DNA from 2 places in the Paenibacillus pedocola genome. Region 2 is predicted to be linked to the other one. Evidence: predicted binding sites of a transcription regulator. Region 2 holds the regulator's gene; the other holds the start of a gene.
What was found. Region 2 encodes LexA, which represses DNA repair genes until DNA is damaged. Its sites were predicted from a motif close to CGAACATATGTTCG; they were not measured.
Positions count from the first base shown of each region.

Region 1: a site for LexA is predicted at 1,298-1,311, ahead of QU597_RS01040 (putative DNA modification/repair radical SAM protein). Genes of this name have one in related genera too.

Region 1 is NZ_CP134223.1:208,036-211,162, forward strand. Features, by position in the region: gene QU597_RS01040 (putative DNA modification/repair radical SAM protein) at 1-1,258, opposite strand, end outside; gene QU597_RS01045 (FAD-dependent oxidoreductase) at 1,449-3,127, opposite strand, start outside.
Region 2 is NZ_CP134223.1:3,628,223-3,631,349, reverse strand. Features, by position in the region: gene QU597_RS15935 (hypothetical protein) at 1-35, shown strand, start outside; gene QU597_RS15930 (hypothetical protein) at 32-253, shown strand; gene QU597_RS15925 (hypothetical protein) at 398-547, shown strand; gene QU597_RS15920 (L,D-transpeptidase) at 682-1,020, opposite strand; gene lexA (transcriptional repressor LexA) at 1,204-1,830, opposite strand; gene QU597_RS15910 (LysM peptidoglycan-binding domain-containing protein) at 2,058-2,471, shown strand; gene QU597_RS15905 (DUF896 domain-containing protein) at 2,582-2,785, shown strand; gene QU597_RS15900 (hypothetical protein) at 2,834-3,127, shown strand, end outside.

The sequences.
Region 1 (3,127 bases), 3.1 Mb from region 2:
TATAGCTGTCGTCGAAGAAGGACAACTGCTCCACCTCCGGCTGCTGAAACTGGGCCAGCTCCTGCCCGGACATGAGTGAACGAAGCAGGGTATGCTCGCCCACCTTTAGCCCCTCCAGCGGTTTGCCTTTGCAGGTAATGAAGAACTGGGCGCGTTTGAGCACCACGCCGAGCTTCTTCAGCGCGTAGAAATCCAGGCTTCCGGCCTTGCGCGCCTTGAGAATCCGCTGGGCGCTTCTTACGCCGATGCCGGGCACGCGCAGCAGCGTCTCATAGGGAGCGCGGTTAATCTCCACGGGGAACTGCTCCCGGTGGTTGATGGCCCAGCTGCATTTCGGGTCCAGCAGCGGGTTGAAGTTGGGCGCGGCTTCATCCAGCAGCTCCTTAGCTTCAAAGCCGTAGAAACGCAGCAGCCAATCCGCCTGGTAGAGCCGGTGCTCCCGCAGCAGCGGCGGTTTCGTATCGAGTGCGGGCAGGAGCGAGTCCTCGACCACAGGGGTATAGGCAGAATAGAAAATACGCTTCAGCCCGTACTTCTTGTACAGGCCTTCCGTAAGGTTCAGAATCTGATAATCGGTATCCGGAGTTGCGCCGACAATCATCTGGGTGCTCTGACCGGCAGGCGCGAAGCGGGGAGCATGCTTGTATTTGACGAGATCCGAGCTGTTCTCGGTGATCTTACTTTTGATGAGGCCCATCGGCTTCAGAATGGATTGTTTGCTCTTATCCGGAGCCAGACGGTTGAGGCTTTCCTGGGAGGGCAGCTCGATGTTGACGCTCATGCGGTCGGCAAGCAGGCCGAGCCGGGACAGCAGCACATCGTCTGCGCCGGGTATGGCTTTTACATGGATGTAACCTCTGAAATTATAGACGTTACGCAGCAGCTCAAGGGCGGCAATCAGCTGCTCGGTGGTATAATCGGGACTCCGCATGATGCCGGAGCTGAGGAACAGGCCCTCTATGTAATTGCGGCGGTAGAACTGCATCGTAAGATTGGCAATCTCCTCGGGTGTAAACGCAGCCCTCCGTGTAGGATTGGATTTACGGTTCACGCAGTAGGCGCAGTCATAGATGCAGCCGTTAGTCATCAGTATCTTAAGCAGGGAAATGCAGCGTCCGTCTGCTGCGAAGCTGTGGCAGATGCCCATGCTGACCGCATTGCCCAGGCCTCCGGGCTGTCCGGAACGGCTTGCCCCGCTTGAGGTGCAGGCTACATCATATTTAGCCGAAGCTGTTAAAATTTCAAGTTTCTCCATCATATCCACGGAAACACACTCCTCATAAGGAGAAGTATATACCGAACAAATGTTCCTGTCAAAGTCACTCTGAGGCTGATGAATGTAACAACGAGCTCACCAAAAGGAGCCTTGCTGCAGGACTGCAGCGGGAGGCTCCTTTCTGCTTATAGGAGTTGTAAATGCGGGTTCTTGCATCCTCTATCAACGGATATTAAGCATAGGCGCGGACTTCAATAATCTCTGCATACGGGGAACCATTAGTTGCTGTAACGACTACCCTGACAGCCCGGGTCTCAAGGGGGGCTTCCAGCAGATGAACCCGTCTCCGCTTCCGGTTGTTCTGCTCACTAAGCACGGTCACCCAGTTTCCCGTATCATCCAGCCATTCGAGACGATAGCTGCGGACCAGTTCGGGAATCACTTCGAAAGGGGTGCGGTGATGATGCAGATTGATCAGATCCTCATTCACATCATCATTAAAGATAAGCTGAATTTCCCGGATCTGCTGCTTCTCCGCCCATTCCAGGGCAAGCCAGGGCTCTGTATCCTGCTCAAGAGATTCCGAGAGCCAGATATGCGGTCCGCCATACGGTCGCCGGTATCCGTCTATTACATGCTCCGGCCGGTAGGCGCTTGTAGGAAAGGAGGTACGCAGGCAAAAGACCTTGCGGACCAGGCGTTTGGTGCTCCATTCCACCACAGGCTGGCTGCTGTCGTGGTCTTCCAAATCCTTGGAGACCCCGGGAGCTGCCCCCCGCTCCAAAGCCAGCAGTCCGCTCAGCGGCTTACCGCTAAGATACAGCTGAATGGCAGGATTCCTGCGTACGATGATAAAGGCATTTTGAGCCTCCGCCGGTGTCCAGTCCAGGCTGACGGGTACCCATTGCCTGTCTCCTGCGCCTACAGATACTTCAGTCTCATATTCCAGTACAGCGGGCACGTAATTTTCCGGCCGGCCGGTGCTCCAGAGTTCAACCTTCAGCGTCGTATCCTGTGCCGCATCCAGCAGCCAATCTAGGGTTCCGCTTATCCCCGGATCAGCGGGAAGCAGCATGGCAATGTCATGCTCCAGGGGATACCTTTCCTCGCCTGCCTCGATGGAGATCCCGGACAGGAAGGAGGAGGCGGACACCTTGGCCTGGCGGGCCAGGTCGGCATCATCACAGTTGACCAGGCCGAGCACCGAAGCATCCTGCTTCAGCAGTATCTGCTGCAGGGCCTTCGTGTGCTCACGCGACAGCTCTGCAGGCGTTAGGCCCTTATCCACGCAGAGTGCTGCGGCTGTTCCGGCTGCCTCGCCCATGACGGCGCAGGTAGCCATGACACGCGTGGTCCCAAATGCGACATGGGTCGCGCTAATGTTGCGCCCGGCAAAAAGCAGATTGGACACGTTGGCCGAGTACAGGCTGCGCAGCGGGATATGGTAGTTGCCGTCGGCATGCATATGCTTCGAGCCGCTGGCTGCCGCATACATGCCCTGCGGCGGATGCAGATCAATCGACCAGCCGCCGAAGGCAATCCGGTCCTCAAACAGCGTCTGGCTGATAATATCATTCTGGGTCAGCGTATATTCTCCGGTGAAACGGCGGTATTCCCGCTTGCCCGGCTGAGAGCCGACCCATTCAAGGGTCATGCTGCCGGCATCGAATTTACCGGAGTTCTTGATGTAATCCCAGATTCCATAGATGACAGCCCAGAGCTCGTCACGAATCCGTTCGTTGTCGTGTACAATATCCAGCTCCCCGCCCCATTCGATCCACCAGTAATGGCAGCCCGAATCGCCGCTGCGGATAATCCGCTTCATCGGGATATTCGTCTGTGAAATATCCTTGGCGAAGGATGGCGGAACGAATCTCACGGGGTGGCCGGCATCCTTGGTATAGAAGAGCA
Region 2 (3,127 bases):
AATATGAATCAGCCAATAAGGAGGGACCGTATTGAATGCGACTTATAAGGTGCTGGTAAGCGATGCGGACCTTTTCACTGCTGCGCTCGCTGAGGCGAATATATACGTAGTACAGATGCTAGACGGAAAGCCGCATGTTATCGCTGATTACGCAGGACCTCTGCAAAAATGGACACCAGATTATATCATGCTGGCGGGAATGGCCTATAAACGTACGGAGTATGAATTCCGGGTGCGTCTGCCCAAAAAATAACAAATGCCAGTTCACACAAACCGATGAAGCCAGAATTGCATCTCTTATACTATCAAACGTAAAAGAGGTGGAATTATGACAGAAACAGAACGGTTAAGAATCCGAAGAGCGATTCGAGCATTGTTGGCGCAAAGGTCCATTTTATTGGAAAGACTTGAAGAGATTAATGAGAATCTGCGCAGAGTACCCAATCCAAGCCGGGCCAGACGCGAATTGCTGGCAGCTCGTGTATCGATCCGGGAAGCATTGCGCCTAAACCGAATCGCGATCAGACTCTTGCGCAGTGTGCTGTAGCCGGAGCTCTTGTTGGGGATAGCCCTAATAATCTGTTTGCACATCATATGAATAAATGAAGAACACCTCTTCCCGTACAAGCGCGGGTAGAGGTGTTCTTTTGACATGGACTAACGTGCGAATTATGAATAGCTTTACTCCCTAATCGTTACACGCGTGCCAATGGGGACTATACGAGATAAAGCGAGAACATCAGTATTATACATCCGTATGCAACCGTGGGAGACCCTATGACCGATCGAAGCAGGGTCATTCGTTCCGTGAATGCCGTAATGCGGTTTAGACAGCCCCATCCAAAAGGCGCCAAAAGGCCCGCCGGGATTGGGCTGCTTGTTAATGATGGTATACTCGCCTGTAGGTGAAACTGTCAGCATGGTGCCGATTCCAACGGGAAAACCACGGGTCACAATGTCGTTATCCAGTAAATACAGCATGCGCTGCGACAGATCAACAATTATCCGGTAATTGGGCAAAGTCATCAGCACTCCTTTGCTACCAGGATATGTGTGGAATGCTGCGGGGGTTCCCGTTATAAGAGATTAGTGGTGACGAATTTCCTTATAGGGAACAAGGGTTCTTAGAGGATCGAGGGGCATAATAAAATGGAAAAAAGCTGTTCCACCTGGAAGGCGAAACAGCTTTTGGGAGGGGTAATTCTAGTGGATATCACGGAAAAGTCCAATGACTCTGCCTAAAATGGTAACACGGTTCAAGCGGAGCGGTTCATAAGCCGGATTCTCCGGCTGCAGGCGGATATGGTCTCGTTCTTTGTAGAATGTCTTAACAGTAGCTTCATCTTCTTCAGTCATCGCAACGACGATATCTCCATTATCTGCTGTCTGCTGCTGGCGGACAATAACATAGTCGCCGTTCATAATTCCCGCATCCACCATGCTGTCTCCGAGTACAGAGAGCATGAAAACTTTGTTGTCTCCTACATAATGGCTAGGTAGTGGAAAATAGTCTTCAATATTCTCTGTAGCTGTAATAGGCACCCCGGCGGTGACTTTACCTACAACAGGAATACGGGTTACTGTTTGTACAAATTGATGTACATTCTCAGAATCTTCCTGTCCAAGCAGTTCTATCGCACGCGGCTTCGTAGGGTCACGACGGATAAGGCCCTTCTTCTCAAGACGATCCAAATGACCATGTACTGTGGAGCTGGATGCAAGACCGACAGCTTCCCCAATTTCCCGGACAGACGGAGGATAACCCTTGCTGCGGACTTCGTTACGTATAAATTCCAGGATCGCCAGCTGACGACTCGAAATCTTTGACATTGGAATCAACCCCATATAGTATGTTTGGGAAAATTATAACATAGAACTTCCGTTCGTACAAACATAAGTTCTAAAATTTTCAAAAAGGCATAGTAACAGGTGAAAATGACCCTAAAGCTGGCTAATAAATTTAGGGGAACAATTGTTCGAAAAAACTATTGATCAAAACACTTGTTCGTGTTATATTATTTTTGAAATTAAGAACAAGTGTTTGGAGGTCGATGATAATGTTAAAATACAGTACATACCGCAGCATCTACGATGAAGCCCGTGAGGTTCAGTCTGCCGGAGATGATTCTGCTTCAACTTATGTTTCAAGTCTAAAGGATTCTGCAGCGTCCTTATTCAGTATGCTGATGAAGGTATTTGTGAAAGATAACTTTATAAAGCTAGCCTTAGTGTTTATGCTCGTAGTTTCAGGTTTTACAGTTGTAGGAAATGTTTTTGCCGGATCGGTGTCCTCTATGACAGAAGGTAAGCGGGTAGTTGTTGAACGCGGTGACACGCTTTGGAGCATTGCACGTGAACATAAACCGGATAACATGAGGACTGTCGTATATATAGAAGGAATTAAAGAAACAAGTGGACTGAAGAGCAGTGACATCCAGGCCGGAGATGTGCTGACCTTGCCTGTATATTAACTGTAATTTCAACACGATAGAATAACATGAAGAGCTTTCAGGGAGGAGACCTTGACAAGCTCTTTTTCTCATGGCAAAGTTAGAATGAATTTATAGGGGAGGGGAAAGCATTGAATATAGACGAATTGGTCGCACGCATCAATGAATTGGCTCGCAAACAGAAAAGCAGCGGCCTGAATGAAGAGGAATTAGCAGAACGCGCTAAGCTCCGCGAGATCTATCTGGGCAACATCCGCAGCAACTTCCGTGCACAGCTTGATACGATTGAAATCGTGGATAACGATGATCAAGGCAACAAGGGGCTTAAACATTAGTCCGGTGCCTTTGTCATAGATATTTTAGGACGACTAGGGGGAACTCACATGGCCCGTTCTTGGGAAAGAATGGTTCAACGCAACACACAGCAAGTCAATAAGCAACGGAAGAAGCAAGGTAAAGAAACCATCTATGCTTCAAAATCAGCGTCAGCTGCCAAAGAGAGCGATATCTTTAAAGGCCGCAATATCGTATTTCCAATAGTTCTGCTGCTCCTCGGCATCATGTTTTGGGTAGTCGGTTCTGTTGATGATGCTAGAGGCAGCGGTGTTCTCGCCAACTGGCTGGGTGTTGTTCTTTACTTTTTACTGGCTGCACTTCTGTTCTTCCGCCGTCCATAC